One region of the Micromonospora sp. RTGN7 genome, then DNA from elsewhere that is predicted to be linked to it. Evidence: predicted binding sites of a transcription regulator. Region 1 holds the regulator's gene; the other holds the start of a gene.
What was found. Region 1 encodes HrcA, which represses chaperone genes, less so after heat shock. Its sites were predicted from a motif close to GGTTNGCACNCTCNNNNNGAGNGTGCNAACC; they were not measured.
Positions count from the first base shown of each region.

Region 1 (15,925 bases):
CCCTCGGCGGCTACAAGGACCCGAAGCCGATGGTCTACTCCGGCCTCTACCCGATCGACGGGTCCGACTACCCGAACCTGCGTGAGGCGCTGGACAAGCTCAAGCTCAACGACGCCGCGCTCGACTACGAGCCGGAGACCTCGGGCGCGCTCGGCTTCGGCTTCCGCTGCGGCTTCCTCGGCCTGCTGCACATGGAGATCATCCGGGAGCGGCTGGAGCGGGAGTACAACCTCGATCTCATCTCCACCGCACCGAACGTGGTCTACCGGGCGGTCACCGACGACGGTGAGGAGATCGTCGTGACCAACCCGAGCGAGTACCCCACCGGCAGGATCGCCGAGGTGTACGAGCCGGTCGTGCGGGCCACCGTGCTCACCCCGAACGACTACGTGGGCGCGGTCATGGAGCTGTGCCAGGGCCGCCGGGGCAACCTGCTCGGGATGGACTACCTCTCGGCCGACCGGGTGGAACTGCGCTACACACTGCCCCTCGCGGAGATCATCTTCGACTTCTTCGACCAGTTGAAGAGCCGTACCAAGGGCTACGCGTCGCTGGACTACGAGCCTTCGGGCGAGCAGGCGTCCGACCTGGCCAAGGTCGACATCCTGCTGCACGGCGAGCCGGTGGACGCGTTCAGCGCGATCGTGCACAAGGACAAGGCGTACAACTACGGCGTCACGATCGCCGCGAAGCTGCGCAAGCTGATCCCCCGGCAGCAGTTCGAGGTGCCCATCCAGGCCGCCATCGGCAGTCGGGTGATCGCCCGGGAGACCATCCGGGCCATCCGCAAGGACGTGCTCGCCAAGTGCTACGGCGGTGACATCAGCCGCAAGCGCAAGCTGCTGGAGAAGCAGAAGGAGGGCAAGAAGCGGATGAAGATGGTGGGCCGGGTCGAGGTTCCCCAGGAGGCCTTCATCGCCGCGCTCTCCTCCGACTCCGGTGACGGCAAGGCCGCCGGCAAGAAGTGAGCCGCCGCAGCGGCCGGGACTGACCGACGGCCGGCGCCCCGAGGAACACGACTGTTTCCGGGGCGTCGGCCGTCGCCGTACCCGCTCGCGTCGCCACCTTGTCCCCGGTGGCGGGCGTACCGAAGGAATTTTTCACCGCGCGCCCGCCGCGCGTCGCGGCTCGTTGGGAGCCCTTCCACCTGCTCTTCTGCCTCCCCGTCGTGCTCGGAGGGGGCCGGCGGCGTCGATGTGTGCCAGCAGATCCTCCGGTGAACCCGGTTTGGATTTTCGGGCGTTCGGGAACTTAGCCGCCACCACAGTAACAACACACTTTGTGACACCATCTTAAGGAGGAGGGCGACCATGGAGCTCACCGTTTGGGGCATCATCACCGCCATCGTTGTCGGTCTCATCATCGGCGCGCTGGGCCGCCTGGTCGTCCCGGGCCGGCAGAACATGCCGATCTGGCTGCACATGCTGATCGGTGTCGGCGCCGCGCTGCTCGGCACCGTGCTCGCCCGCGCCATGGGCATCGCCACCGAGACGGCCGGGATCGACTGGGCCGAGCTGCTGGTCCAGGTCGTGCTCGCCGCCATCGCCGTGGCCCTGGTCGCCGGTGTCGGCCGTCGCCGGAGCGTCAGCCACCGGTAATCAGCACATCGTTTTCTTTCGAACGGGCGCCCGACCACTCCGGTCGGGCGCCCGTTCGCATGCGGCCCGCAGCTTCCGCGCCCCGCATGAGTACTGGGCCCATCGTGGAAATTGTTCGGGTCGTCCTCGGGATGACGTGTTTGGATGTCTGGCCGCCCGGGAACTATAGCGGCCACCACAGTGAACAACGTTTCTGAAGCTTCGTGAGGAGAACGACCATGACCGTTACCGGAATCATCACCGCGCTCATCGTCGGTCTGATCGTCGGCGCGCTGGGCCGCCTGGTCGTCCCGGGCCGGCAGAACATCCCGATCTGGCTGCACCTGCTCGTCGGCGTGGGCGCCGCCCTCCTCGGCACCGTGCTGGCCAACGCGATCGGCATCTCCACCGACACCGCCGGTGTCGACTGGGGCGAGCTGCTGGTCCAGGTCGTCGTCGCCGCCATCGCGGTCGCGATCGTGGCCAGCGTGGGCGGTCGCCGCGGCGTCACCCACCGGTAGTCAAATCCTGCTCCACGAACGGGCGCTCGGCCTCCACGGTCGAGCGCCCGTTCTCATGTGTACGGACGCTTCCACCCCGCCGTCGTACTGCCCGAGCGCCCCGCGCCTGCGGTACGGTCGCCTCGCTTCCGTACCGCCCCCTGTCGTAAAGGAATTTTTCCTACTAGGGTGCGGCGGAGAAGGTAAGTGCCAGGACGGCGTGAGGGAGATGTGGCGTGAACAGGTGGAAACGGCTGGCCCCGGTCACCGCCGTCGTGGCGTCGGCCGCGATGGTGCTCGCCGGCTGTGGCGGCTCGGGGGACGACAAGGCGGCCGACAACAGCAAGCTGACGGTCTGGATGATGGGCGAGGGCAGCGAGACGCAGACCGCGTTCCTCGAGGGCGTCGAGACCGAGTTCAAGAAGAAGCATCCCGATACCGACGTGGTCGTGCAGTACATCCCCTGGCTCGAGGCGCCCAAGAAGTTCCAGGCGGCGCTCGCCGGCGGTGAGGGGCCGGATCTGACCGAGCTCGGCAACACCGAGACCCAGGGCTGGGCCGACCAGGAGGCGCTCGCCGACGTCACGGCCAAGTTCGGCTCCTGGGCCGAGGGCAAGGACATCCTCCCCGACCTGGTCAAGAACGCCCAGCTCGACGGCAAGCAGTACGGCGTGCCGTGGTACGCCGGCGTCCGGGCGCTCTACTACCGCACCGACTGGTTCGCCGAGGCCGGCGTCAAGCCGCCGACGAACTGGGACGAGCTGGTCGCCGCCGCGAAGACCATCCAGGCCAAGAAGCCGGGCACCTACGGCATCGCGCTGCCGGGCAACTCGGAGCTGCCGTTCTACTCCTTCCTCTGGGGCGCGGGCGGCGAGATCGCCACCAAGCAGGGCGACACCTGGAAGTCCGGCTACACCACCCCGCAGGCCCAGAAGGCGGTCAAGTTCTGGACCGACCTGGTCACCGTCCACAAGGTCGCCCCGCCGGCCGCCGCTGGCTGGAACGAGGTCGACGCCCGGACGCAGTTCGCCACCGGCAAGGCGGCGATGGCCTTCGGCGGCAGCTGGCAGGCCGGCTCCATCAAGAAGGACAACCCCGAGATCGAGAAGGTCTGGGGCACCTTCCCCATCCCCGGCCCGGACGGCAAGCCGGCCCCGGCCTTCGCCGGCGGTTCGGACATCGCCCTGTGGAAGGACAGCAAGAAGCAGGACCTCGCCTGGGACTACCTGACCGTGCTGCTGAGCAAGCAGAAGGACAAGGAGTTCGCCAGCGGCCTCGGCTTCTTCCCGGTCTACTCGGATCTGGTCAGCGGCGGCGAGTACGCCAACGACAAGATCATGGCGGCGTTCGCCACCACGCTGCAGAACACGAAGCTCACCCCGCTCACCCCGAAGTGGGTCGAGGTCAGCCGCACCAAGACGGTGACCCAGGCGATGAACAGCTCGGTCATCAAGGGTCAGAAGACGGTCGAGAAGGCCACCGCTGACGCGGCCGCCGAGATGGAAAGCATCCTCAACGCGAAGTGACCACGCTGATCCAGGCGCCGGAGACGTCCGCCGCGCGGGAACACCCCGCGCGGCGGCGTCGCCGGGTGGACCGCCTGCCCTACCTGCTGCTCCTGCCCTCCCTGGTGATCATCGGCGTGCTGCTGCTGTGGCCGCTCGGCCAGGTGGTGGTGATGTCCTTCTTCCAGCTCAACAACGTCCGGCAGTTGCGCGGCGACCGGGAATGGCCGTGGGTCGGGTTCGGCAACTACGCCGAGATCCTCAGCGACCCGTTCTTCCTCACGGTGCTGCGCAACACGGTCCTCTTCGCCCTGGCCAACGTGGCGCTGACGATGATCCTGGGCACCCTGGTCGGGCTGCTGCTCAACCAACTCGGCAAGCGGATGGCCACCTTCGTGGCCAGCTGCGTGATGCTGGCCTGGGCCACCCCGGCGCTGACCGGCACCATCGTCTGGAAGTGGCTGTTCGACGACACCTCCGGCCTGGTGACCTGGCTGTTCAACGCCCTGCCCGACGGGCTGTCGAACGCGCTGTTCGGCCGCGCCGACTGGACCGGCTACGGCTGGTTCAACTCGCCGCTGATGTTCTTCTCGATCCTCACCCTCGTGGTGGTCTGGCACTCGTTCCCGTTCATCGCGGTCAGCGTGCTGGCCGGGCTGAAGAGCGTGCCGAGCGAGTTGCACGAGGCCGCCCGGGTCGACGGGGCCAGCCCGTGGAAGGTGTTCTGGCGGGTCACCTTCCCGCTGCTGCGCCCGGTCTTCGGGATCCTGGTGGTGCTCTCCACCATCTGGGACTTCAAGGTCTTCACCCAGCAGTTCGTGCTGGCCGGCGGCACCCAGGACCGGTCGACGTTCATGCTCTCGATCTACTCGTACGCCGAGGCGTTCTCGCCGCCCCCCAAGTACGGCCTGGGCGCGGCGATCGCCGTCATCCTCACGCTGATCCTGCTGGTGGTGACCGGCCTCTACGTGCGGATGGTGCTCAAGCAGGAGGAGGAGTCGTGAAGCGGGGCGTCTTGGTGAAGCGGGTCGCCCTCAACAGCGCGGGCCTGCTGGTGGCGCTCTTCGCGGCGTTCCCCGTCTACTGGATGATCGCCACGTCGCTCAAGCCGAACCGGGAGATCTTCTCGGCCACGCCCCGGCCGGTGCCGGCCCGCCCGACGCTGGAGCACTACCGGGAGATCCTGACCGGCAACCTGATCCCCGGCGTCACGTTCGGAGACTTCTTCCTGAACAGCGTCCTGGTGGCGATCTCGACCGTGCTGCTCAGCGGGCTGGTCGCGCTGCTCGCGGCGACCGCCGTGGCCCGGTTCCGGTTCAAGCTGCGGACCAGCTTCCTGATCATGCTGCTGGTGGTGCAGATGATCCCGCTGGAGGCGCTGGTCATCCCGCTGTTCCTGATGATCCAGCGGCTGGGCCTCTACAACACCCTGCCCAGCCTGATCCTCACGTACCTCGGCTTCTCGCTGCCGTTCGCGGTCTGGATGCTGCGCGGTTTCGTGGCCGCCGTGCCGAAGGAGTTGGAGGAGGCCGCGGCGATCGACGGGGCGAACCGGTTCCAGATCTTCCGCCGAATCCTGTTCCCGCTGGTCGCACCCGGCCTGGTGGCCACCAGCATCTTCTCCTTCATCACCGCCTGGAACGAGCTGATCTTCGCGTTGACCTTCGTCAACGACCAGGACCGGTACACCCTCCCGGTGGCGATGACCTTCTTCTTCGGCCGGGACGACACCGCCTGGGGGCCGGTGATGGCCGCCTCGACGCTGTTCACCCTCCCGGTGATCATTTTCTTCCTGTTGGTGCAGCGCCGGATGGTCTCCGGCCTGGTGTCGGGCGCTGTCAAGGGCTAAGACGCAAGGAAGGGCACCTTATTAACGTCTACGGTAGAGGAGGGTCCCCTTCTCACCGCCCCGGCCAGCGTGCGGCGGCGGGTCGGCCGGGGGACCCGGGACGGGTTCGCCGCCGTAGGCTGACGCCATGACGGGCAGGCTGGTGACGGTGAACCTCGGCGTGGTGACCGAGGCGCGGTGGGCGGGCGACGCGAGCGGTCGCAGCGGCATCGACAAGCGGCCGGTGGCCGGGCCGGTGCTGCTGCGGGCCGACGGCGTGGCCGGGGACTTCATCGCCGAGCGGGCCCAACACGGCGGTCCCGACCAGACGGTGTACGCGTACGCCGGGGAGGACGCCGCCTGGTGGGCGGCCGAGCTGGGCCGCGACGTCGGGCCGGGCGCCTTCGGCGAGAACCTGACGACGTCCGCGGTGGACGTGACCGGGGCGGTCGTCGGCGAGCGGTGGCAGATCGGTTCGGCGTTGCTGGAGGTGACCAAGCCGCGCACCCCGTGCACAACGTTCGCCGGGTTCTGGGGCGTGCCCGACCTGATCGGGCGGTTCACCGCGCGGGCGGCGCCCGGGGCGTACCTGCGGGTGTTGCGGGAGGGGGAGGTCGGCGCGGGCGACCCGGTGGAGGTGGTGGAGCGCCCGGCGCACGGGGTGACCGTGGGCGAGGTGTTCCGGGCGACCACCCTGGAGCCGGCGCTGCTGCCCCGGCTGCTCGACGTTCCCGAGCTGCCCGAATCGATCCGGCGGAAGGTCGAGCGCCGGCTCGGGGCGCGGGAGGCCTGAGGGCGCCCGGGTGTTAAGAAGGGCCCCCTGCTATGCCGAAGGCGTTAACAGGGGGCCCTTCCTTACCCCGTCAGCGGAGCCAGGGGATGTTGCGGTCCAGCTGGCCGCGCTCCTTGAGCTCCTTGCGCAGCGGGATCTCGTCGTCGACGTACCCGTTCCAGTTGATGCCCCAGTAGTTCGCGGTGTGGGTGCCCTCACCGCAGAGCTGGCGCTGCACCGGCGTGCGGTTGGCCCACCACTCGCTCTCGGGGTCGATGTGCAGCTCGTCGAGGGGGCGGATCCACCGGTAGGTGTAGCCGACGAAGAGCATCTTGCGGGTGATCGTGGAGAGGTTCGTCGACCGGGAGTGCCACTGGCGGCGGTCGAAGATGAACGCGTCGCCCGGGTTGGCGGCGATCTCCACCGTGCCCTCCGGGTCGGGGTTGTGCACCGTCAGGTCGTCCGGCCGGGGCAGCGAGTTCCACAGGTGGCTGCCCGGGATGACCTTGGTCGCGCCGCGCCCGTTCTCCGAGAGGTCGGAGAGCACGTACCCCACCTTCAGCGAGAACATCGGCCGCGGCAGGTTCGGGTCCATCGTCTCCGGGTCGGAGTTCTGCCGGTATCCGTCCTGGTGCCAACCCCAGTACGGCTTCTCCGGCTCCGCCGCCGGCGGGGTGACGTCCAGGTGGTTGTGGTGGGTGTAGATGTTCCACCCCGCCAGGCCCCACATGTACGGGAAGGCGATCGGGTGGGTCAGCAGCTGGCCGAAGAGCTCGTCCCGATCCAGGAAGCCCAGCAGGTGCAGGGTGCCGTCCTTGGTCGTGTTGCCCTTGGCCTGCTCCTCCGCGTAGACGCGGTCGACGGCCTCCTCCAGGGCAGCCCGGTGGTCCTCCGTCAGCACGTTCCGCCGCAGGAGGAATCCCTGCTCGTGGAACTCCTTGCGGTCAGTGTCGCTGATCGGTTCGTAGCCGGTCCGGCCGTCGTAATCGAACACCGCGTAGTACCCCTCCCCATGAGGTGACACCATTTCTGGCACAGGTAGCCGATGGTACTGCGCCCGTACTGGGGGGTGCCGGTCGCGCCCGGCTGCTGGGCCTCCGGCCCGACCGACGGCAGTGCATCCGATGCGCAGAGTGATGTTCGGTTGGTCGTCGGCGAACATTGCCGGATATGTCGAATTGCGCGGTGACCGTCAGTATGGAATCCGGACGGTCGGCTTCGGCTCCTCGCCGGCCGGCCGGCCCGCCCGCCGGGTCAGACGTCGGCGAACACCTCGGCCAGGACCCGCCGGTCGGCCACCGGGGCGTCGGTCACCCGGCCCCAGGTGCCGTCCTCGGCGGTCCACTCCAGCCCGTCGAACCGGACCCGCTTCACCCCGTGGTCGGAGGCGTGCGAGACGAGCCAGTGCGCATACCGCCAGCCGTTGAGCTGGTCGGCCGCCGGCACGGCGAGCCCCGGCAGGTCGGCCTGCGACGCCGTCCCCGGCAGCCCCCAGTCCAGGCTCAGGCCTCGGGTCAGGGCCGCCGCCGCGGCCTCGCCGCGCATCAGTGGCGTCGACCCCACGGTGCAGGCCACGGCCCCGGTCGCCTGACCGAGCAGCGCCCGGGTCAATACCTGCGACTCGTCGGCCCACTTCTCGTACGCCTCCGGGTAGGCGGAGCGCTGTACCCGCTGCGCCGCCTCGGTGACCCGCAGCTTCTCCCAGCCGCGTACCCGCTTGAGCGCGGCGTAGAACTTGTTCGCCGCGTACCGCGGGTCGCCGATCTGCTCCCCGGTGCCCCAGCCCTGGCTCGGCCGCTGCTGGAACAGCCCCACCGAGTCCCGGTCGCCCCCTGCGAGGTTGCGCAGCCCGGACTCCTGGTAGGCCGTGGCGAGCGCGACCACGACGGCCCGCTCCGGCATCTTCCGTTGGGTGCCGATCGCCGCGATGGTGGCGGCGTTGGCCATCTGGTCGGCGTCGAGCCGCACCTGGCCGTCCGCCTGCACGACGCAGGTGCGCCCGGCGAGGGGAAGCCCCAGCCGCCCACCGACCTGCCGAACCACGAGCCAGATCCCGACGGCGACGACAACGGCGACGACGAGACCAGCCGCGATTGCTGTCCGACTTCGCACCCGCACCCCCTGTTCGACGGCGTTCGACAAGAGTACGTCTCCGCCGCCATCGCCCGGCTCGTCCGACCAGTTCGCTCCGTTTAGTGGCGAGTCGACCGCATTCCGCGTTCGTTGCCCCGGGTGCCGGCGGGACGCCCGGAGCGCCGAGGATCAGGCGGTCGGCACCCAGCTCGCGTCGCGCTTCTCCCGGAACGCCAGGACCCCCTCGCGCCCCTCGTCGGAGAGGAAGTACCCGGTCGACAGCGCGGCAAGCTCGGCGATCTCGGCGCGCAGGTCGGCGGCGGGCGACCTGCGCAGCAGGCCCTTCGCCCCGGCCAGCGCGCGCGGCGCCCCCCGCACCAGCGACGCGCAGACCCGCTCCACCGCCGCGTCCAGCCCGTCCGCCGGCACGGCCGCGGTGACCAGGCCGATCTCGGCCGCCCGCCGGCCGTCGAAGGTGTCACCGGTGAGGTACAGCTCGGCGGCGGCCCGGGGCGCCAGCCGGGGCAGCACGGTCGCCGAGATCACCGCCGGGATCACCCCGATCCGCACCTCGGTGAAGGCGAACGTCGCCTCCTGGGCGCAGAGCGCCAGGTCGGCCGCCGCGATCAGACCCAGCCCGCCGGCCCGGGCCGGCCCGGCCACCCGGGCCACCACCGGCTTCGGGCACTCCCAGACCGCCGCGAGCACGTCGCCGAGCATTCCGGCCGGGACGCTGCCGCTGGCGTACGCGGCGGCGGTCTCCTTCAGGTCGGCGCCGGAGCAGAACACCGGGCCGGTGTGGTCGAGCACGACCACCCGGACCGCGTCGTCGGCCACCGCGGCGGAGAGCCCGGCCAGCAGCTCGGTCATCAGCGGCGTGGAGAGCGCGTTGCGGTTGTGCGGGCTGTTCAGGGTGAGGGTGGTCACCCCGTGGGCCGTGGTGACCCGCACGAGCGCGTCGGAGGAGGTCATGCGGGCACACTAGTGGCCATGCCCGGCGTCCTTCCAGAAGGCGAAGCCGTCCCCGTCGACGGCTCGCTGCCCGCCACCGCCACCCGCGCCGTCGGCGCCCGCGGTTTCGGGGTGTACGTACACGTGCCGTTCTGCGCCAGCCGCTGCGGCTACTGCGACTTCAACACGTACACCGCCGACGAGTTGGGCGGTGGGGCCAGCCGCGAGTCGTACGCCGACACGGTGCTGGCCGAGCTGGCGCTGGCCGGGCGGGTGCTGGGCGACACTCCGCCGCCGAGGGTCGACACCGTCTTCGTCGGCGGCGGCACCCCCACCCTGCTCCCCGCCGACGACCTGGCCCGCATCCTCGACGGCATCGACCGCACCTGGGGTCTGGCCGCCGACGTCGAGGTGAGCACCGAGGCCAACCCGGAGTCGGTCACGCCCGAGTCGCTGCGGATCCTGCGCGCCGCCGGGTACACCCGGATCTCGCTGGGCATGCAGTCCGCCGCACCGGGAGTACTGGCCGTGCTCGACCGCCGGCACAGCGCCGGCCGGGCCACCGCCGCCGCGGCCGAGGCGCGCGACGCCGGGTTCGACCACGTCAACCTCGACCTGATCTACGGCACGCCGGGGGAGAGCGCCGAAGACTTCGCCGCCTCCCTGGACCAGGTCGTCGCCGCCGGGGTGGATCACGTCAGCGCGTACGCCCTGATCGTGGAGGACGGCACCCGGCTGGCCGCGCGGATGCGGCGCGGCGAGCTGCCGTACCCCTCCGACGACGTGGCGGCGGACCGCTACCTGGCCGCGGAGGCCGCCCTCGGCGCGGCCGGTTTCTCCTGGTACGAGGTGTCCAACTGGGCGCGGACGACGGCCGGGGAGTGCCGGCACAACCTGCTCTACTGGACCGGCGCGGACTGGTGGGGACTCGGCCCGGGGGCGCACAGCCACGTCGGCGGGGTGCGCTGGTGGAACGTCAAGCACCCGAGCGCGTACGCGAAGCGGCTCGCGGCGGGGGAGTCGCCCGGCCTGGCCCGGGAGGTGCTCACCGCAGGCGAGGCGCACATGGAGGACGTGATGCTGCGGCTGCGGCTCGCCTCCGGGCTGCCGCTGGACGTCCTGGACGACGCGGGCCGGGCGGGTGCTGCGCGGGCCCTGGCCGGCGGGCTGCTCGACCCGGCCGGGCACACGGCCGGCCGGGCCGTGCTCACCCTGCGCGGCCGGCTGCTGGCCGACGCGGTCGTCCGCGACCTGCTGCCCTGAAGGTAGGTGGTGCCCGGCCGGCCGGGGGAGCGGCCGACCGGGGCTCACTTGATGAAGTTGGCGGACATCGGGTAGCGGTAGGGCTGCCCCTCGTTGGCCTTGACCCCGGCGACGATGCCGAAGATCATGCCGATGATCATCGCGGCGAAACCGATGAAGATTCCGATGACGATGCAGGCCAGGATCCAGCCCACCAGCGCGATGACCGACCAGAGGAGCTGGAAGTTCAGCGCGGCGACCGCGTGCGCGCGGACGGCCGGCGACTGGTTGCCCCGGGCCAGCAGTGCGATCAGCGGTGCCACCCAGCCCAGCACGCCGCCGCCGACCAACATCCCGGCCGCGCCGCCGAAGTGCGCGATCAGGATCCAGGTCTTGTCCTCCTTGTTGGCGTTTCCGCCGGAGGGGGCGCCGTAGGCGCCACCGGACGGGTATCCGCCGCCCGGTGGGTACCCGCCCGGCGGCGGATACCCGCCGGCCGAGGGCTGGTCACCGGCGGGCGGGTATCCCCCGGGCGGCGGATAACCACCGGGCGGCGGATAACCACCGGGCGGGGGATAGCCGCCCGCCCCGGGCGCCCCGGACAGTGGTGCGGTGGGGGGCTCGTTCGCCGAAGAGCCGTACGGTGTCGACGACGGGTTCGGCTCCGGCGGGTAGCTGTTGGGGTCGCCCGCGCCGGGAGGACGAGGTGGTTCAGTCATGTACGTCACGGTAGGGGCTACCGGCAAGGGGGCGCCAGGGCGACACTGGTCGGGTCCCACGGGATGATCGAACGGGAGCCGCGCCCGGCCCCGGACGGACCGATGGTCCGTCGTCGATCTTACCGACGGTGGGGCAGCCGACGTAGACTGGCACTCGTTACAGTCGAGTGCCAGGCTTCGACCATCGGTGGGCAGGCCGTCCCGGATCGCCCGCCGCGATGCCGGGCACCGACGTGCGACAGGAGGTGGGGGAGTGGGTCTCGACGACCGCAAGCTCGCCGTGCTCCGCGCGATCGTGGAGGACTACGTCGCCACGCAGGAGCCGGTCGGCAGCAAGGCCCTGGTCGAGCGGCACCAGCTCGGTGTCTCCCCGGCGACGGTCCGCAACGACATGGCGGTGCTGGAGGAGGAGGGCTACATCCGGCAGCCGCACACCAGCGCCGGCCGGGTGCCCACCGACCGGGGCTACCGCCTCTTCGTCGACCGGCTCTCCCGGGTCAAGCCGCTCAGCCCGGCCGAGCGCCGGGCGATCGAGCGCTTCCTGGTGGGCGCGGTCGACCTTGACGACGTGGTGCACCGCACGGTCCGGCTGCTGGCCCAGCTCACCCGGCAGGTCGCCGTGGTGCAGTACCCGTCGCTGGCCCGTTCCTCGGTGCGGCACCTGGAGCTGGTGCCGATCTCCACCACCCGGTTGATGCTGGTGATGATCGCCGACACCGGGCGGGTCGAGCAACGGCTGGTCGAGCTGCCTGCGCCGGTCCCCGCCGACGATGTCACCGACCTGCGGCGGCTGGTCAACGAGAAGCTGGTGGGCAGCCGACTGTCGGAGACCCCGCCGCTGGTGCAGGCGCTGGTCGAGGAGTGCACGCCGCTGCTGCGCCCAGCCATGACCACACTCGCCACCGTGCTGCTGGAGACGCTGGTCGAACGGCATGAGGAGCGCCTGGCGCTGGCCGGCACCGCCAACCTCACCCGGGGCGGCCTGCTCGACTTCCAGGGTTCGCTGCGGCCGATCCTGGAGGCGTTGGAGGAGGAGGTGGTCATCCTCAAACTCATCGGCGAGGCCGAGTCGAGCACGACCCGGGTGCTGATCGGCGACGAGAACGAGATCGACAACCTGCGCGCCGCCTCGGTGGTCAGCACCGGGTACGGCCCGGGTGCGACCGTCCTCGGCGGCTTGGGCGTGCTCGGCCCCACCCGGATGGACTACCCCGGCACCATCGCCACGGTGCGTGCCGTGGCACGCTACGTGGGCGAGCTGCTGGCCCAGAACTGACCAGTCAGGGCCGACGGCCGGCTCCGGCCGACGACCGGCGCAACGCGAGACGAACATGAGGACACGGAACGCAGTGGCCAGGGACTACTACGGCATCCTCGGTGTGAGCCGGGAAGCCTCCGACGACGAGATCAAGCGCGCCTACCGCAAGCTGGCGCGGCAGTTCCACCCGGACGTGAATCCGGACCCGGAGGCACAGGAGAAGTTCAAGGACATCAACGCCGCGTACGAGGTCCTCTCGGACGATCGGAAACGGCAGATCGTCGACCTGGGTGGCGACCCGCTCGCCCCGGGCGGCGGGGGCGCCGGCCCGGGCGGGCCCGGCGGCGCCGGCCCGTTCGTCGGCTTCCAGGACATCATGGACGCCTTCTTCGGCGGCGCCGGTGGCGCGCGCGGGCCGCGCCCGCGGACCCGACCGGGAGCCGACGCGATCCTGCGGCTGGAGCTGGACCTGCACGAGACGGCGTTCGGCGTCGAGGCGCCGATCACCGTCGACACGGCGGTGCTCTGCACCACCTGCTCCGGCGCGGGCACCGCCGCCGGCACCCACCTGGCCACCTGCGAGGCGTGCGGCGGCCGGGGCGAGGTGCAGTCGGTGCAGCGCACCTTCCTCGGCCAGGTGGTCTCCGCCCGGCCGTGCACCGTCTGCCAGGGGCACGGCACCACCATCCCGCACCCCTGCCCGACCTGCGCCGGCGACGGGCGGGTGCGCACCCGCCGTTCACTGACCGTCAAGATCCCCGCCGGGGTCGAGGACGGCATGCGCATCCGGCTGGCCCAGCAGGGCGAGGTCGGCCCGGGCGGCGGCACCGCCGGCGACCTGTACGTGGAGATCCACGAGCGGCCGCACGACGTCTACTCCCGCAAGGGCGACGACCTGCACTGCCGGGTCACCGTCCCGATGACCGCCGCCGCGCTCGGCACCCGGCTGACCATCAAGACCCTGGACAGCGAGGAGACGGTCGACGTCAAGACCGGTACCCAACCGGGCAGCACCCTGCGGCTACGCGCCCGGGGTGTGCCCCACCTGCGCGGCACCGGCCGGGGTGACCTCTACGTCCATCTCGACGTGCGGACGCCGACCAAGCTCGACGCCGACCAGGAGAAGATGCTGCGCGACTTCGCCAAGACCCGGGGCGAGGAGGTCGCCGAGCTGACCAAGCAGGGCGGCTTCTTCTCCCGGATGCGCGACGCCTTCAACGGCCACCCCTGACCGGCCTGGCCGCCCCGGCGTCCGTCGGGGCGGCTAACCTGATCGTCGTGTCCGCGCCGCTGTTCCTGGTCGAGTCGCTGCCCACCGTCGACCAGCTCACCCTGGACGGCCCCGAGGGGCACCACGCCGCCACCGTGCAGCGGCTGCGCGTCGGCGAGGAACTGCTGCTCGCCGACGGCCGGGGTGGCACCGCGTCCGCCGTGGTCACGGCCGTCGGCCGGGGCAGCCTGGAACTCGACGTCACCTCCCGGGGGTACGTCGACGCGCCCGTCCCCCGGCTCGTGGTGGTGCAGGGCATCGCCAAGGGCGACCGGGGCGAGCTGGCCGTGCAGGCGATGACCGAGGTCGGGGTGGACGAGATCGTGCCCTGGGCGGCGTCCCGCTCGGTGGTGCAGTGGCGTGGCGAACGGGGTGCCCGGGCCCGGGAGAAGTGGGTGGCGACCGCCCGGGAGGCGGCCAAGCAGGCCCGCCGGGCGTGGCTGCCGGTGGTCGCCGGGGCCCCTGACGAGTCCACGGTCACCGTGGCCCGCCGGATCGCCGGCGCAGCCGCCGTGTTCGTCCTGCACGAGGAGGCCGAGGACCGGCTCACCACCGTCGAGCTGCCGCAGGGCGGCGAGATCGTGCTCGTGGTCGGCCCGGAGGGCGGCATCGCCGAACCCGAGTTGACCGCGTTCACCGCCGCTGGCGCCCGCCCGGTCCGCCTGGGCCCGTCCGTCCTGCGCACCTCCACCGCCGGCGTCGCGGCCCTCGCAGTCCTCTCCACCCGCCTCGCCCGCTGGTAACCCCCACCCCCAGGTGCCCGCGCACTCGTCGGGTGGGGGCGGGGTGGGTGGGGGTTAGGTGCGGAGGTGGCTGGCGCCGTTGAGGTCGATGATGGTGCCGGCGGCCCACTCCGCCTCGGGGCTGGCCAGCCAATGGATGGCGGCGGCGATCTCGTCGGGGCGGGCCACCCGGTTGAACGGGCTCTGGGCGCGGATCGCGGCGCCCCGCTCGCCGGCCAGGTGCTCCGTGGTCATGTCCGTCTCCACGAAGCCGGGTGCCACCGTGGCCACCGCGATGCCGTACGGGGCGAGGGCCACCGCGAGGGACTGGCCGAGCGCGTTCAGCCCCGCTTTGCTCGCCCCGTACGCCGGCTGATCCGGCTCGCCCCGGAACGCGCCTCGGGAGGAGACGTTGACGATCCGCCCGCCTCGCTCGCGCATGTGCTGGGCGGCGCACCAGGTCACGTTGGCCGCCCCGGTCAGGTTGGTCTCCAGCGCCTGCCGCCAGCGCCGCTGCCAGTCGGCGTAGGAGATGCCGAAGACCGGGTGCGGGGCGTCCCGCTCGCCGTACACCCCGGCGTTGTTGACCAGCACGTCCAGCCCGCCGAGGCGGGCCGCCGCGTCGTCGACCATGGCCCGTACCGCGTCGGGGTCGGTCAGGTCCGCGCGGACCACGACGTGCCCTTCGCCCGGCAGTTCCGCGCGTAGCTCCTCGGCCAGTTCCGCCGAGTCGCGGTGGTGGATCGCCACCCGGTCCCCGCCCGCCGCGAACCTCGTCGCCACCGCGCGCCCGATGCCGCGCGAGGACCCGGTCACCAGTACCGCCCGTGATGTCACGCAGGCCATCATGCCCGAGCCGGCCGGGACGCCCTACCATGCCCCAATGGGATCCGACTGCCTGTTCTGCCGCATCGCCGCCGGTGAGATCCCGGCGACCATCGTCCGGGAGACCGACACCACGCTGGCGTTCCGGGACATCGACCCGAAGGCACCGGTGCACGTACTGGTGATTCCGAAGGAGCACTACGCCGACGTGGCGGCCCTGGGCCGGGCGGACCCGGCGCTGGCCGGTGAGCTGCTGGCCGCGGCCGCCGTCGTGGCCGAGGACGAGGGCCTGCTCGGCGACGGCTACCGGCTGATGTTCAACACCGGGGCGTACGGCGGCCAGGAGGTCTTCCACGTGCACGCCCATGTGCTCGGCGGCGCGCCGCTCGGCCCGATGCTGTGCCGGTAGGCGGGCGAAGGTGAGCGAGGTCGACGGCCGCCTGGAGCGGATGGTCCGGCGGACGCAGGCCGATGGGCGGGTGCCGGCCGTCTCGGCCGCCCTGCACCGGGTTGACCGACCGTTGTGGACCTGCGCGGTCGGCGGCACCGGCAACGAGACACCGCTCGGCCCGCAGACGCTGTTCCGGATCGGCTCGGTCACCAAGACCTTCACGGCGGTGCTCGTCCTCCAGTGCCGGGACGCCGGCCTGCTCGACCTGGACGACCCGGTCGCCCGGCACCTC
Region 1 covers NZ_JAPZLF010000007.1:42,707-58,631, forward strand. The annotation lists gene lepA (translation elongation factor 4) at 1-968, shown strand, start outside; gene SNR22_RS12185 (GlsB/YeaQ/YmgE family stress response membrane protein) at 1,311-1,598, shown strand; gene SNR22_RS12190 (GlsB/YeaQ/YmgE family stress response membrane protein) at 1,817-2,098, shown strand; gene SNR22_RS12195 (sugar ABC transporter substrate-binding protein) at 2,314-3,603, shown strand; gene SNR22_RS12200 (sugar ABC transporter permease) at 3,600-4,586, shown strand; gene SNR22_RS12205 (carbohydrate ABC transporter permease) at 4,598-5,431, shown strand; gene SNR22_RS12210 (MOSC domain-containing protein) at 5,559-6,203, shown strand; gene SNR22_RS12215 (phytanoyl-CoA dioxygenase family protein) at 6,274-7,176, opposite strand; gene SNR22_RS12220 (hypothetical protein) at 7,437-8,300, opposite strand; gene SNR22_RS12225 (enoyl-CoA hydratase-related protein) at 8,445-9,227, opposite strand; gene hemW (radical SAM family heme chaperone HemW) at 9,246-10,469, shown strand; gene SNR22_RS12235 (DUF4870 domain-containing protein) at 10,514-11,167, opposite strand; gene hrcA (heat-inducible transcriptional repressor HrcA) at 11,421-12,443, shown strand; gene dnaJ (molecular chaperone DnaJ) at 12,517-13,656, shown strand; gene SNR22_RS12250 (16S rRNA (uracil(1498)-N(3))-methyltransferase) at 13,704-14,438, shown strand; gene SNR22_RS12255 (SDR family oxidoreductase) at 14,493-15,254, opposite strand; gene SNR22_RS12260 (histidine triad nucleotide-binding protein) at 15,301-15,651, shown strand; gene SNR22_RS12265 (serine hydrolase domain-containing protein) at 15,692-15,925, shown strand, end outside.

Region 2 (15,925 bases), on a different contig from region 1:
TGTCCGGCCGCGTGAGCGCCGTGTCGGCGAGCACGACATCGGCCGGGCCCTCCGCGAGCCGCAACATCACCTCGGGATCGGAGACGGCAGTACGGACAGCGGCGGACAGTCCGAGCCGCGCAGCTGCGGAGTTCAGTTGCTGCGCGGCGAGCGGTGTCCGAACGCACACAAGAACGGTAGGCACTGTGGTCTCCTCTCCGGACTCCGAGCAGACCATGGCGGGGTCGACTCGGGTGGGTGTTCCGGGCAATCCTTCGAACTTTTCCGACAGATAGGGCATATGCCGCATCTCTCCCCATGTTCTGGATCACAGAAGTGTGAGTCGGCGCAAGGCGGGGTACCGGGAGCCGAGCCGGAAACGGTGCGCCAGCGCGGCCCGCCGCCCCGGACACCGGTCAACTGAGGATCTCCGCGGTGCCGCGCGGGAGGAGGGGTGCTGATGTCGAACGTACGCAGGCTGCCCGGACCCATCGTCGACCTCTGGGATTGGCAGCGACTCGGTGCCTGCCGAGGCCGCGACAGCGCCCAGTTCTTCCACCCCGACGGCGAACGCGGCTCCTCCCGGCTGCGCCGCGAGTCCGGGGCCAAGTCGGTCTGCCGGGCCTGCCCGGTGCGTGCCGAGTGCGCCGCGCACGCCCTCGCTGTCCGCGAGCCGTACGGGGTCTGGGGCGGCTTCAGCGAGGCCGAGCGGCTTCGGCTGCTCGCGGTCGGCTGGGAGGACCTGGCCGACCGCCGGCAGAGCCGCGTCGATGTGGCCCGCCTGGAGGCCCGCCTCGGTCGTCCGCACAAGTCCACGGTGCCGGCCCAACGCAACGTGGCCTGACCCCGCACCCCCCGAACTCCGACGCCGCGCCCCGAACGCCCGGGGCGCGGCGTCTTTTCTCACGCCCACCGCGCCCGACCGGAGGCCGGGCCGATGTCCCACCGTTCTGTGAGGATCCCCGAGCCTGTCGCGCCACGGCCCGCCGCGAGTGTCGGCTGCGGGCGGAGCTGGACCGCCGAACACCGGAGTACCGGCCCGCATGGGCGGTGCTGGTCGCCCCGGAAATCGCCTACCTCGCCGCCACCGCCCTTCGACACGCCCACCGACGGGTGAGCCCCGCCCGGCGCGCCCGGCGGCAGCCGGTCGACACGCCCACCGACGGGTGATTCTTGCCGACACGCCCAATGGCGGCCGGCCCTCCGCGCGGCCGGCCGGCCCACCGGGGCGGGTGCCCGCCGGCTTCGGGTGCGTTTTCTTGTGGCCAGGCGCCGAACATCAACGGTGGAGTCTCGGCCGTGCGATGTGAAACGCACCCGTCGTCGGTCAGCGGACGGTGACCTTGACCGTGTGCCAGCCGGTCGCACCGTCCGGGTCGACCCGCTGCCGACGCTCGGTCTGCGTCTCGCCGTCGGCGTCGGTGGCCCGCACCTGGAGGGTGTGCTCGCCGGGGGTGGCCACCCAACGCCAGGACCACTGCACCCAGGTGTCCACCGAGGCCGTCGGGGCAAGCGTCGCCTCCTGCCAGGGGCCCTGGTCGACGCGGACCTCGACCGTGCGGATACCCCGATGCTGCGCCCAGGCGACGCCGGCCACCGCCACCGGGCCGGCGGTCAGGCGATTGCGGGGGCGAGGCGTGTCGATCCGGGACTGGGTCTTGATCGGCCCCTGCGCCGACCACCCCCGGGGCACCCAGTACGCGTCGAAGTCGGCGAAACTGGTCAGCTCCAACTCGGTCACCCACTTGCAGGCCGAGACGTAGCCGTACAGACCGGGCACCACCATCCGGACCGGGAATCCGTGTTCGATCGGCAGCGGCCCGCCGTTCATCCCCACCGCGAGCAGGGCGTCGCGGCCGTCGCGCAGTACCGCCGTCGGGGTGCCGCACGTCCAGCCGTCGACCGAGCGCCCCACCACCTGGTCCGCGCCCTCCTCCGGCTGGACCTCGTCAAGCAACTCCCGGATGGGCACGCCCAGCCACCGGGCGGTGCCGACCAGGTCCCCGCCCACCTCGTTGGAGACGCAGGCCAGGGTGATGTGGCGCTCGACCATCGGACGGGCCAGCAGGTCGGCGAAGCTCAGCTCCACCGGATTGCGGACCCGGCCGTGGATGCGCAACCGCCAGCTCTCCGGGTCGACCTGCGGCACCACCAGGGCAGTGTCGATCCGGTAGAACTCGGGGGTCGGGGTGACGTAGGGGGCGAGCTGGGCGAGGGCCAGGTCCGCCCCGGCCGGCACCGCCGGCGCGGGCGAGGCCGGCGCGGGCAGGACGACGGCCCGTCGCGCCGCCGACACACCCCGTCGCCCGGCCAGCCAGTGCCCGCCCAGCCCGGCGACTGCCGCCGCCCCGGTCAACGCCCCGACCCCGGTCAGGAACCGCCGCCGCCCTGCCGGGTCGGCTCCTGCGTCGCCCGGCCGCGCCGACCCCGCTCCCCCGGCCGGGGCGCTCGCGGCGGGCGTCGTCGGGGTGGGCGGGGACCAGGGCCAGGGGGCCGGTTGGAGCGGGCCGGCGATGAGGAGCCAGAGCACCAGCGCGCCGAGGCCCGCCCCGACCAGGGAGGGAAGCGCGTCGGCGGCGTCCGCGCCGGCCCGGGTCAGCGCGGCGGCCACCCCGAGGGCGGCGAAGGCCGCGATCCCGGCCATTCCCACCCCGAGTCGGCGCACGGCGGCCATGCCGAGCAGTGCCGCGATGCCGGCCAGCACCAGGCCCGTCCCGACCAGTAAGGCAATCTTGTCGTACGTGCCGAAGACCGCGATGGCGAACTGCTTGAGTGGCTCGGGGACGGTGTCCACCACCACTGACCCGACGGCGACCAGCGGCGCGGACCGGGCACCGGTCAGCACCGCCACCGGTTCGGCCGCGCCGATCGCCACGGCGGCGGCGGTGATCCCGGCCAGCGCGGCGTACCCGCGCGACATGCTGCTCATCCCGCCAGTGTCCGCGTCCGACGGTCCGCCGCCCAGTCGCGTCACCGCTTTCTGGTGAGCCTCCGCGCCGGGGCCGGAAAGCGTCAGGGCACGCCGTCACCCGACGGCGCGCCCTGAGCAGTGTCGTACGGCCAGGTCAGAAGCCCGGGCCGTGCTGGTGGCCGTGGCCGTGCGAGTGGCCGTGGCCACCGGCGCCGGCCGGCTCGGAATGCTCCGGCTTCTCCACCACCAGGCTCTCGGTGGTGAGCAGGAGACCGGCGATCGAGGCGGCGTTGGTGACCGCGTTGCGGGTCACCTTCACCGGGTCGATGATGCCGGCCTTGACCAGGTCGACGTACTCGCCGACGGCGGCGTCGAGGCCGTGGCCCCACTCCTTGTCGGCGACCTTGTTCACCACGACGTAGCCGTCGTGGCCGGCGTTCTGGGCGATCCAGCGCAGCGGCTCGACCAGCGACTTGCGCACGATCGAGACGCCGACCTTCTCGTCACCGGTGAAGCCGAGGTCGTCATCGAGCACCGAACGGATCTGCACCAGGGCGGCGCCACCGCCGGGCACCGTGCCCTCCTCGACGGCGGCCTTGGTCGCGGCGATGGCGTCTTCGATGCGGTGCTTACGCTCCTTCATCTCGACCTCGGTCGCCGCGCCCACCTTGATGACCGCGATGCCGCCGGAGAGCTTCGCCAGCCGCTCGGCCAGCTTCTCCCGGTCCCAGTCGGAGTCCGAGGCCTCGATCTCCTTGCGGATCTGCGCGACCCGGTCGGCGACCTCACTGGACTGCCCGCCGCCGTCGATGACGGTGGTGTTCTCCTTGTCGACCACGACGCGCCGGGCGGTGCCGAGCACCTCCAGGCCGACCTGGTCGATCTTGTAGCCCAGCTCCGGGGCGACCAGTTCGGCGCCGGTCATGATCGCCATGTCCTGGAGCATCGCCTTGCGGCGGTCGCCGAAGCCGGGGGCCTTCACCGCGCAGACCTTGACGGTCTTGCGGATCGCGTTGACCACCAGGGTGGACAGGGCCTGGCCCTCGACGTCCTCGGCGATGATCAGCAGCGGCTTGCTGTTCTGGAGAACCTTCTCCAGCAGCGGCAGCAGCTCCTCGATCGACGAGATCTTCTGCGTGGTGATCAGGATGTACGGGTCATCGAGGACCGCCTCCTGCCCCTCCACGTCGGTGACGAAGTTCGGGGAGATGAAGCCCTTGTCGAACTGGAGACCCTCGGTCACCTCCAGCTCGGTGTGCAGGGCGGAGCCCTCCTCGACGGTGATGACGCCGTCGCGGCCGACCTTCTCCATCGCCTCGGCGATCAGCTCGCCGATGGTGGCGTCCTGCGCGGAGATCGTCGCCACGTGCGCGACCGACTCCCTGTCGGCGACCTCGACGGCCCGACCGAGCAGGGCCTCGGAGATCTTGGCGGCGGCGGCGTCGATGCCGCGCTTGAGACCGGACGGGCTGGCCCCGGCGGTCACGTTGCGCAGGCCCTCGCGGACCATCGCCTGGGCCAGCACGGTCGCGGTGGTGGTCCCGTCGCCGGCGACGTCGTTGGTCTTGGTCGCCACCTCCTTGACCAGCTGCGCGCCGAGGTTCTCGTACGGGTTGGTGAGCTCGATCTCCTTGGCGATGGTGACGCCGTCATTGGTGATCGTGGGCACACCGAATTTCTTGTCCAGGACGACGTTGCGCCCGCGCGGTCCGAGAGTGACCTTGACCGTGTCCGCGAGGGCGTTGACACCGTGCTCCAGCAGGTGCCGGGCGTCGTCCGAGAAGCTCAGGATCTTCGCCATAAATGTCCCTTCGAAGCGTCCTGCCCCGGCCCGGCGAGCCGGACCGGGGCAGTGACACTGATCGGTTAGTTACTTCTCGATGACCGCGAGGACGTCGCGGGCGGAGAGCACCAGGTACTCCTCGCCGGCGTACTTGACCTCGGTGCCGCCGTACTTCGAGTAGAGGACGGTGTCGCCGACGGAGACGTCAACCGGGATCCGGTTGCCCTTCTCGTCGACGCGCCCCGGGCCCACAGCGAGGACGGTGCCCTCCTGCGGCTTCTCCTTGGCGGTGTCGGGGATCACGATGCCCGACGCCGTGGTGGTCTCAGCCTCGTTCGCCTGGACCAGGATCCGGTCCTCGAGCGGCTTGATCGCAACCTTGGTCGCGGTAGTCACGGGCATACCCTCCTGGGGTATTGGTTTCGTTACTGGCCGGCGAGCCGACCAGCGTCAATCTGCCACATGCCACCGGGCGGGACCGTCGTCGCGGGAGCCGGTCCGCCTGGCGTTCAGCTCCCAGGCACGGGGCCCGGAAGCTGGCACCCTCGATGGGAGAGTGCTAATCGCAGGTTATGCCGTGGCTAGCACTCCGTCAAGGAGAGTGCCAACGTGCCGCCTGTCGTGTCGCCACAGTTCCGCCACTCATAACCGCGACACGCCGACAGCACCTCGCCGCGCCCGTGGCCGATTCCCTACCGCCAGTGACCTCTTCGGCACATGCTGGAGTTCGTCGCCGCCGCTCCGCCCGCTGACACCACCGTCCGGCCGCCGGACGGACCCTTGACGGCCCGCAGCCGAACAGCCCGGCCGGAGCCGGGACAATGAGCGGGTGGATCTCGACCAGTTCGCCGCCCTGCGTACCCCCGAGGGGTCGGCCGCGCTCGACGCGGCGACCGAGAGAGCCGGCGGTGACCCGCTGGCCGCGGCGGGCGCGCTCCGCTCGGCCGGCATCCCGGCCGGGCTCGCGGCGGCGGCGCTGACCCAGGCCGAGCTGCGCCGCCGGGCGGTCGGCAAGTTCGGGCCGGCGGCGGCCGGCATGTTCCTCACCCGCGCCGGGCTGGAGCAGGCCACCCGGGGGGTGGTCGCCGCCCGCCGGGCCGACCGGCTGCGCGCGGCCGGCGTGCGCACCCTCGCCGACCTGGGCTGCGGCCTCGGCGCAGACGCGCTCGCCGCGGCCCGCGCCGGCATCCGGGTGTACGGGATGGAGGCCGACCCGGTGACCGCCGCGATGGCCGCCGCGAACGCCGAGGCCGCCGGGCTGGCCGAGGCGTTCACCGTGGAGTGCGGCGATGCCACGGCGTTCGACGTGACCCGGGTCGACGCGGTCTTCTGCGACCCGGCCCGTCGCCGGGCCGGCACCGGGCGGCGGATCTTCGACCCGAACTCCTACTCGCCCCCGTGGGACTTCGTCGTCGGCCTGGCCGAGCGGGTGCCGCACACCGTGGTCAAGGTGGCCCCCGGGCTCGACCACGCGCTGATCCCGGCGGGCGCCGAGGCGGAGTGGGTGAGCGTGGCCGGCGACCTGGTCGAAGCCGCCCTCTGGTGCGGCCAGCTCGCCGAGGTCCCCCGCCGCGCCACCCTGCTGACGGAGAAGTCGTCCGCCGGGGTGGCCCGTCACCAGCTCACCGGCTCCGGCGCTGTCGAAGCCACGGTCGGCCCGGTCCGCCGGTACCTCCACGACCCCGACCCGGCGGTGGTCCGCGCCCACCTGGTCGCCGAGCTGGCCGACGCCCTGGACGCCACGCTCGCCGACCCGAGCATCGCCTACCTGTACGCCGACGCCCCGGGCGGGACGCCGTTCGCCCGGTGCCTGGAGGTCACCGACGTGCTGCCGTTCTCGCTGAAGCGGCTGCGCGCCCTGCTGCGGGAGCGCCGGGTGGGCCGGGTCGAGATCCTCAAGCGCGGCTCGGCGCTGGAGCCGGAGAAGCTGCGGCGGGACCTACGGCTGGCCGGCCCGGAGCCGGCGAGCCTGGTGCTGACCCGGGTGGCCGGCGCGCCCACCGTGCTGCTGTGCCAACCGGTGGGCTGAACGCTCTCCGCCGGTCTTCAGGTCGGGGCCGACCGGCACGGGGCGACAGGCCCGTTACCGGGACGTAGCGGCAGGGTGTCGTGGGCGTTGCCCAATTGTTACTGCCGCCGACAAGACTTCAGAGCTCGACGGCCTTGTGTCGGGCCCCGGAGCGGAATACGTTGCCGGACACAACAAACCGCAGCCCCGTCCCCGAAAGGACCCCGCAGATGCGCAAGGGTTTCCTCACCCTCGCCGCGGTGGGCATGCTGGCCGCCACAGGCACGGCCGCCTGCGCCCCCGCCGGGCCGGAGGCCGGCAGCGGCGGCGACAGAAAGCCCAAGATCGGGGTGATCCTGCCGGACAGCAGGACCAGTGCCCGTTGGGAGGGCGCGGACCGCAGGTACCTGGAGGAGGCGTTCCGGGCCGCCGGGGTCGACTACACCATCCAGAACGCGCAGGGCGACAAGTCCAGCTTCTCGACCATCGCCGACGGCATGCTCGCCGACAGCGTCACCGCGCTGATGATCGTCAACCTCGACTCCGGCACCGGCCGGGCCGTGCTGGACCGGGCAAGGTCACAGGGCGTCGCCACGATCGACTACGACCGGCTCACCCTGGGCGGCTCGGCCGAGTACTACGTCAGCTTCGACAACGAGGCCGTCGGCCGACTCCAGGGCGAGGGGCTCAGCCGGTGCCTGGCCGACCAGGGCGTCGAGAACCCGGTGGTGGCGTTCCTCAACGGCTCACCCACCGACAACAACGCCACCGAACTGAAGGCCGGGTACGACTCGGTGCTCGGACCGAAGTTCGCCGCCCGGACGTACGTCAGGGGCCCGGACCAGCCCGTGCCGGACTGGGACAACGCGCAGGCCGGGGTGCTCTTCGAGCAGATGCTCACCCGGACCGAGGGGCGGATCGACGGGGTGCTGGCCGCCAACGACGGCCTCGGCAACGCCGCCATCTCGGTGCTGAAGAAGAACAAGCTCAACGGCAAGGTCCCGGTGACCGGGCAGGACGCCGACGTGCAGGGCCTGCGCAACATCCTCGCCGGCGACCAGTGCATGACCGTCTACAAGGCGATCCGCAAGCAGGCCGACGCCGCCGCCGCGTTGGCCGTCGCGCTGGCCAATGGCATCCGCCGGGACACCGGCCAGACGGTCCGTGACCCGGAGAACGGTCGGGACGTGCCGGCTGTGCTGCTGGAGCCGAAGGCGATCTACCGGGAGAACGTGCAGGACGTCGTGGCCGACGGCTACGTCACCCGGGACAAGCTCTGCGCCGGCCCGTACGCCGAGCTCTGCGCCGACACGGGCCTGAGCTGACCCGCACGCCGACCGTCGTACGGAGGAGACCCTGTGTCCGCAACCCCCCTGCTGGAACTGCGCGGGATCGACAAGAGCTTCGGCCCCGTCCAGGTCCTGCGCGACGTCGCCCTGACCGTCCGGGAGGGCGAGGTGACCGCGCTGGTCGGCGACAACGGCGCCGGCAAGTCCACCCTGGTCAAGTGCATCAGCGGCATCCACCCCACCGACTCCGGCGAGTTCCTCTTCGAGGGCCGCCCGGTCAGCGTCAACAGCCCCCGGGACGCCGCCGCCCTGGGCATCGACGTCGTCTACCAGGACCTCGCCCTCTGCGACAACCTCGACATCGTGCAGAACATGTTCCTCGGCCGGGAGCGGAGCAACGGCCTGGTCCTGGACGAGTCGGCCATGGAGCAGATGGCCGCCGAGACCCTGGCCAGCCTGGGGGTACGGACGGTGAGGTTCATGCGCCAGCACGTCGTCAGCCTCTCCGGCGGGCAGCGGCAGACCGTCGCCATCGCCAAGGCGGTGCTCTGGAACAGCCGACTGGTCATCCTCGACGAGCCGACCGCCGCGCTGGGCGTCGCGCAGACCGCCCAGGTGCTGGAGCTGGTGCGCCGGCTGGCCGACAACGGCCTGGCCGTGGTGCTGATCTCGCACAACATGAACGACGTCTTCGCCATCTCCGACCGGATCGCCGCGCTCTACCTCGGCCAACTGGTCGCCCAGGTGCGGACCGCCGACATCACGTACGCCCAGGTGATCGAACTGATCACTTCCGGCCGCTCCGGCGACCTCGGCCGCGCCGAACCGGGCGGCTCCGACACGGAGTTCGACGCCACCATCCGGGGAGCCGTCCGATGACCGCCACCGTCGTCAAGCAGCAGGAGGGGTCGTCGGACGTCGCCGGCGAGCCGACCGTCGGCAGCCACATCCGCGACTACCTGGCCCGACTGCGCGGCGGCGACCTCGGCTCGCTGCCGGCTGTGACCGCACTCGTCGTGCTCTGCCTGGCCTTCGCGATCGTCCGACCGGTCTTCTTCTCGGCCGCCAACTTCGCCAACCTCTTCACCCAGGGCGCCGCCGTCATCGTGATCGCGATGGGTCTGGTCTTCGTCCTGTTGCTCGGCGAGATCGACCTCTCCGCCGGCGTCGCCAGCGGGGTCTGCGCCACCGTCCTGGCCCGGGTCGTCAGTGACCTGGGCTACCCGTGGTACGTCGCGGTGCTCGCCGCCGTCGCCACCGGCGTCCTCATCGGCCTGACCCTCGGCTTCCTGGTGGCGAAGGTCGGCATCCCGTCGTTCGTGGTGACCCTGGCCGGCTTCCTCGCCTTCCAGGGTGTGGTGCTGCTGCTGATGCGGGAGGGCACCAACATCGCGATCGACGACGAGGTGATCATCGCGATCGAGAACCGGTGGGTGCCGCCCGTGATCGGCTGGCTGCTGGTGGGGTGCGCGGTCGCCGGCTACGCCGTCGTGCAGTTCCTGCGGCACCGCGACCGGACCGCCCGGGGGCTGGTCACCGAGCCGGTCGCCGTGGCCGTCGGCCGGGTCGCGGCGCTGGTGCTGGTCCTCGGTACCGCCATGTACGTGTTCAACCAGGAGCGCAGCATCAACCCGCTGGTCAGCTCCAACAAGGGCATGCCGATCGTGGTACCGCTCATCGCCGTCCTGCTGATCTTCTGGACCTTCGTGCTCCACCGCACCGCGTACGGCCGGCACCTGCTGGCCGTGGGGGGCAACCGGGAGGCCGCTCGGCGCGCCGGCATCAACGTGGACCGGATCCGAATCTCCGCGTTCGTCGTCTGCTCCGCCATGGCGGCCGTCGGCGGCATCATCGCGGCCAGCCGGGACAGGTCGGTGGACCCGAACACCGGGGGCAGTAACGTTCTGCTCTACGCGGTCGGAGCGGCCGTGATCGGCGGCACCAGCCTCTTCGGTGGGAAGGGCCGCGTCGTCAACGCGGTGCTGGGTGGGGCGGTGGTAGCGGTGATCGTCAACGGGATGGGCCTGCTCGACCTGAGCTCCGGTCTCAAGTACCTCTTCACCGGGCTGGTGCTGATGCTGGCGGCCGGGGTGGACGCGCTGTCCCGCCGGCGGTCCGCCGCCACCGGCGCTCGCTGACGACATGCGACATGCAGTGCCGGTGACGATGCGTGCGGGACCGAGCCAGGACGAGGTCCGTCGGCAGAACCTCGGTGCCCTGCTGCGCTACGTGCACGTCCACGGTGCGACGACCCGCGCCGAGCTGACCGGGGTGCTCGGGCTCAACCGCAGCACCATCGGCGCGCTGACCGCCGACCTGACCGGGGCCGGGCTGGTCAGCGAGGGGACGTCACGGGAGACCGGCCGGGCCGGCCGGCCGTCGCTGGTCGTCCGGCCAGAGTCGGAGCGGGTGTACGCGTACGCGTACAGCGTGGAGGTGGACCGGCTGCGGGCCGCGCGGGTCGGCCTGGGCGGGGTGGTACTCGACCGCCGGGAACTGGACCGGCCCCGCAACCTGCTGGCCGGGGAGGCCGCGCCGCTGCTGGCCGGGGCGGTTAAGGAGATGCACCCGGCGGTCCCGGCCGACGGGGTCTGCGTCGGGGTCGGGGTGGCGGTCTGCGGCATGGTCCGCCGCGAGGACGGCATGGTCCGGCTGAGCCCGCCGACGGGCTGGGTGGACGAGCCGATCGGCGCGGCGCTCGCCGCCGAGCTGGGCATCGACGTGCCGATCACGGTGGGCAACGTGGCCGACGTGGCGGCCTTCGCGGAGCACTGCCGGGGCGTCGCCGCCGGCTGCGACAACGTCATCTACCTGTACGGGGACGTCGGTGTCGGCGCCGGCATCATCGCCGGCGGCCGGCGGCTCACCGGGCACGGCGGGTACGGCGGAGAGGTCGGCCACATGGTGGTGGTCCGGGAGGGCACCCGCTGCGAGTGCGGCTCCCGGGGCTGCTGGGAGACGGAGATCGGCGAGCACGCGCTGCTGCGGGCCGCCGGCCGGCACGACAGCCGGGGCCGCGACGCGCTGCTGGCCCTCTTCGACGCCGCCGGCCGGGGTGACGCCCGAGCCCAGACGGCGGTACGCCGGGCCGGCGACTGGCTCGGCTTCGGCGTGGCCAATCTGGTCAACATCTTCAACCCGGAGATGGTCATCTTCGGCGGCACCATCCGCGACCTGTACCTGGCCTCCGCCGCCCAGGTGCGCAGCCGGCTCAACTCGACCGGGCTGCCGGCCTGCCTGGAACACGTCCGGCTGCGCACCCCGCAGCTCGGGGCCGACGCAGCCCTGGTCGGCGCGGCTGAACTGGCCTTCGAACGGCTGCTCGCCGACCCCCTCGCCGCGGCCTGACCCCGGTTTCCCCCGCCCCCTGCCCCGCGCCCGGCGCGGTCCGGCTGCGTACGCTGTCCGGTGTGGACGTCGAGCTGCGCGCCTCCGACGACGATCGGCACCGAGTGGTCGCCGAGCTGCAACGGCACACTGCGGCGGGCCGGCTCACCCTGGACGAGTTCTCCGAGCGGGTCGGCGCGGTCTGGGCCGCCCGCACGCTCGGCGACCTGGCCTCGGTGACCCGGGACCTGCCGACCGAGCCGATCACCATCGAACCCGCTGCCGAGCACGGCCGACGCGAACTGCTGGTCGTCTTCGCCGTCGCCGTCGCCACCCTGCTGCTGCTCGGCCTGCTGATGGCCGTGACCCGCTGACCAGCGGCCGTCCCAGGTGAACCGTGTTGGAGAGGTGTGGGCCTTCGTTTCAGCGGTCGACCTGGGTGAAGTCCCACGAGTGCGGCGGGCGGGCGACCAGCGTGGCGGGCGGGTCGGGCAGCGATCGGGGGCTGCTGCGCCACTTCGAGATCACCACCACCCGGTGATCGGTGGAGCTGAACACCTCGCTGGAGAGGTGCAGTGGTTCGTGCTCGAACTCGGGCAGGGCAGTGTCACAGACCCAGGTGATCAGGTCGGCGAAGCCGTACGCCTCGGCCCGCGCCTCCCACATCCGTACGATCACGTCGCCGTTCCCCTCGCCGTCACGTCGGGTTGTCACACGCTGACCGTCGTCAGTGGCAGGGCCGAGTCGGCCGGCAGGTCCAGCCGGCTCGGCGCGACCCCTGCGGCGACCAGGTGCGCGCCGAGCGCGGCCACCATCGCCCCATTGTCGGTGCACAGGTTCGGCCGGGGCACCCGGACCCGGATGCCCAGCTTCGCCGCCCGGTCCTCCGCGAGCACCCGCAACCGGGAGTTCGCCGCCACTCCCCCACCGATCACCAGCGTATCGATCCCGTGGGCCCGGCAGGCGGCCAGTGCCTTCGTGGTGAGCACGTCGCAGACCGCCTCCTGGAACGACGCGGCCACGTCGGCCACCGGCACCGGCTCGCCGGCCCGTTCCCGGGCCTCCACCCAGCGGGCCACCGCCGTCTTCAGCCCGGAGAAGGAGAAGTCGTACTCGTGCTTGGCGAGGTCCTTCGCGGCGGTGAGCCCGCGCGGGAAACCGATGGCGGTGGCGTCGCCGGCCCGGGCCTCCCGGTCGATGTACGGCCCGCCGGGGAACGGCAGGCCGAGCAGCCGGGCCACCTTGTCGAACGCCTCCCCCGCGGCGTCGTCGATGGTCGCGCCGAGCGGGGTCACCCCCCGGGCCAGATCGTCGACGAGGAGCAGCGACGAGTGCCCGCCCGAGACCAGCAGGGCGATCGCCGGCTCGGGCAGCGGGCCGTGTTCAAGGGTGTCCACGGCGACGTGCGCGGCGAGGTGATTCACCCCGTACACGGGCTTCTCGGCGGCCAGCGCGTACCCCTTGGCTGCGGCGACGCCGACCAACAGCGCGCCGGCCAGCCCCGGGCCGGCTGTCACCGCGATGGCGTCGATGTCGGCGATGGTCACCCCCGCCTCGCGCAACGCCCGTTCCATCGTCGGCACGATGGCCTCCAAGTGGGCCCGGCTGGCCACCTCGGGTACCACGCCGCCGAAGCGGGCGTGCTCGGCGACGCTGGAGGCCAGCGCGTCGGCGAGCAGGGTGTGCCCGCGCACGATGCCGACCCCGGTCTCGTCGCACGAGGTCTCGATGCCGAGGATGAGCGGTTCGTCGGCCATGGCTCCTCAGTCCTGCTCGCGCCGCATGACCAGCGCGTCGGTGTTACTGGGTTGGTAGTAGCCGCGGCGTACCCCGATCGGCTCGAAGCCGTACGTCGCGTAGAGCCGCTGAGCGGGGGCGTTGTCCGCCGCGACCTCCAGCAGCGTGCTGCGGGCACCCCGGTTGGCGGCCTCGGCCAGCAACGCCTCCAGCAGGGACCGGCCCACGCCACGCCGCTGGGCGTCGCGGCGGACCGCGATGTTCTGCACCCACGCCTCGTCCGGGGCGGCGACGGCCAGCCCGGCGTAGCCGAGCACGCTCCCGTCGGTGGCGGTGGCCTCATCGGTGGCGACCAGGTAGAAGTGGCCGTTGGCCAGCTCGCTCCAGAACATGCCCGGCGACCACTGCTCGGCGCCGAACAGGTCCGCCTCGATCGGCAGCACCTCGTCGACGTGCCACCACCGGAACGGTTCCAGCCGCACCGCGGCGGGGCTCACGGCAGGACCTCGGCTCGCGACTGCGGGGCTCGCAAACCCGGCTCACTCCTCACACTCACGGCAGGACCTCGGCTCGCGACTGCGGGGCTCGCAAACCCGGCTCACTCCTCACACTCACGGCAGGACCGGTTTGCGGGCGGTGGCCGCCACGGCGTCCGGGCGGCGCAGGTACAGGGGGGTGAGCGGGTCGCCGGGCGCGCCGGAGCGGATCCGCTCGGCCGCCAGTGCGGCCAGCACGGTCGGGTCCGGGTATCGCGGCTCGGCCCGCAGCGGCAGGTCGAAAACGTCCGCGTACCGGTACGCGCCGTCGCCGACGGCGGCGGTGACCCCGAGGTCACGGGCGCGCTGCGCGGCGACCGCCGGGGTGTCCACGTTCGGGCCGGCGATCCGCTGGCCAGCGCCGTCGTAGACCGCCCAGTAGACCTCCCGACGGCGGGCGTCGCTCGCCGCCAGGACCGGCTCGCCGGCCGCCGCCGGGTGGCCGATCCCGTCGAGCGAACAGACGCCGTACGTAGGGATGGCGAGCACCTGGGCCATGGTGGCGGCGGTGACCAGCCCCACCCGCAGCCCGGTGAACGGGCCGGGGCCGAGGCCCGCGACGATCGCGGCCAGGTCGGCCGGGCGGGCACCGACGTCGGCGAGAACCTCGTCGACGTGCGGGGCGAGCAGTTCGCCGTGCGCGCGGGCGTCGACCGTGCGGCGCTGCGCCCGCAGCGTCACGCCGTCCGCCGAGACCTCCACCAGCGCCGCGGTCACCGCGGGGGTCGAGGAGTCCACCACCAGTACGAACACGAACGCAACCCTAACGGGCCCCCCGCCACCCCCGACGCCCCCCCGCCGCACACCCCGTCCCCGTCCCCGCTCCCCTCCCGCTCCCCCGCACTTTCAGAGAAAGAGTGGTTAATCCGGCCGGGATAACCACTCTTTCCGTGAATTAGGCCTGGGGGTGGGGTGGGGGTGGGGTGCGGAGGACTCGGAGGAAGGGGAGGAGTAGCCAGGGGCGGCGGCCTCGGGCGGCGACGCCACCGGTGAGCGCCGTGCGGACCCGGCTGACCCGGCCGAACAGCATCAGGTTGAGCAGCGCCGGGTCGAACCTGAGCCGCACGTCCGGCGGGCTGCCCGGGTCGGCAACCGTCACCACCCCCGGTGCAGGACGAGGGTGATGTCGGCGCTGTACGCCGACCGGAACTCGACGGTGATCGGGCGTTCCCGGGCCGGCTCGTCGTTGTCGAACCAACTCAGCCGCTCGTCCGGCCGCCGGTCGGCGGTGATCGCGAGGATCTTGTCCACGTCGGCGCGGAGCCGGGCCATCAGCGGTTGGGGGGACCGGTCGGTCAGGTGCCGCAGGACCATGTCGTTGACGTCCGCGATGGTATCCACGGTGACCGTCGGGAGTTGGGCGACGAGGCCGGGAATCGGCAACGGCGGATGGTCGGGGTCGAGCTTCGTCGCATACCACCAGGCGACCGAGGCCAGGGGGACGACGGTCTCCGCGACGCCTCCGATCGTGGAGCCAACGAGTCTGCGGAGTCCACTGCGGACAGTGACGTCATGTCACTGCACTCATGTCCTCCGCCAGCACCCCTCACCCATTGGGCCGCTCCCAGTCGATGGTCGGCAGGCCTGCGTCGGCGAGGGCCTTGTCGGTCGCGCTGAACGGGCGGCTGCCGAGGAAGCCGCGCGGGTTCATCGGGCTCGGATGGCCGGCCTCCAGCACCACGTGCTGCGGGTTGGTCACCAGGGCCGCCTTCTTGCGGGCGTAGCCGCCCCAGAGCAGGAAGACCACCCGGGAGTCCATCGCGTCGAGAGCGCGGATGGTGGCGTCGGTGAACTCCTCCCAGCCGCGGTTGGCGTGCGAGCCGGGCGTCGCCTCGCGGACGGTGAGGACGGAGTTGAGCAGCAGAACGCCCTGCGCCGCCCAGCCGCTGAGGTCGCCGCCGCGCGGCTTCGGCACGCCGAGATCCTCGCCCAACTCCTTGAAGACGTTGCGCAGCGACGGCGGCACGCTCACGCCCTCCCGCACGCTGAAGCTGAGCCCGTGTGCCTGCCCCGCCTTGTGGTAAGGGTCCTGCCCGAGGATCAGCACCCGGCAGTCGGCCGGCGCGCAGAGTCGGTAGGCCGAGAAGAGGTCCTCGACCGGCGGGAAGACGGTGCGGGTCGCGTATTCCCCGGCGACGAAGGCGGCCAGCGCGGCGGTGCGGGCCGGGTCGAGGTGGGGGGTGAGCACGGCACGCCAGTCCTCCGGCAACAGCGCCAGCAGGTCCAGGGTGGGGGCGTCGTCGGGCATCGGCAACCTTTCGTAGTCGATCGCCACCTTCATACCAGGCGCAACCGACACTCCTCGGCACCGACAGCGGTGGGGCGCAGGGGACGGATCGTACGCACGAAGGGCGG
Region 2 covers NZ_JAPZLF010000006.1:187,477-203,401, forward strand. The annotation lists gene SNR22_RS11235 (helix-turn-helix transcriptional regulator) at 1-184, opposite strand, end outside; gene SNR22_RS11240 (WhiB family transcriptional regulator) at 440-823, shown strand; gene SNR22_RS11245 (molybdopterin-dependent oxidoreductase) at 1,307-2,908, opposite strand; gene groL (chaperonin GroEL) at 3,045-4,691, opposite strand; gene groES (co-chaperone GroES) at 4,761-5,075, opposite strand; gene SNR22_RS11260 (THUMP-like domain-containing protein) at 5,503-6,702, shown strand; gene SNR22_RS11265 (sugar ABC transporter substrate-binding protein) at 6,912-8,006, shown strand; gene SNR22_RS11270 (ATP-binding cassette domain-containing protein) at 8,040-8,849, shown strand; gene SNR22_RS11275 (ABC transporter permease subunit) at 8,846-10,108, shown strand; gene SNR22_RS11280 (ROK family protein) at 10,137-11,318, shown strand; gene SNR22_RS11285 (DUF1707 domain-containing protein) at 11,381-11,671, shown strand; gene SNR22_RS11290 (hypothetical protein) at 11,721-11,975, opposite strand; gene tsaD (tRNA (adenosine(37)-N6)-threonylcarbamoyltransferase complex transferase subunit TsaD) at 12,008-13,054, opposite strand; gene rimI (ribosomal protein S18-alanine N-acetyltransferase) at 13,061-13,516, opposite strand; gene tsaB (tRNA (adenosine(37)-N6)-threonylcarbamoyltransferase complex dimerization subunit type 1 TsaB) at 13,646-14,323, opposite strand; gene SNR22_RS11310 (hypothetical protein) at 14,466-14,669, opposite strand; gene SNR22_RS11315 (hypothetical protein) at 14,666-14,953, opposite strand; gene ung (uracil-DNA glycosylase) at 15,117-15,818, opposite strand.
Region 2: a site for HrcA is predicted at 5,208-5,238, ahead of groES (co-chaperone GroES). Genes of this name have one in related genera too.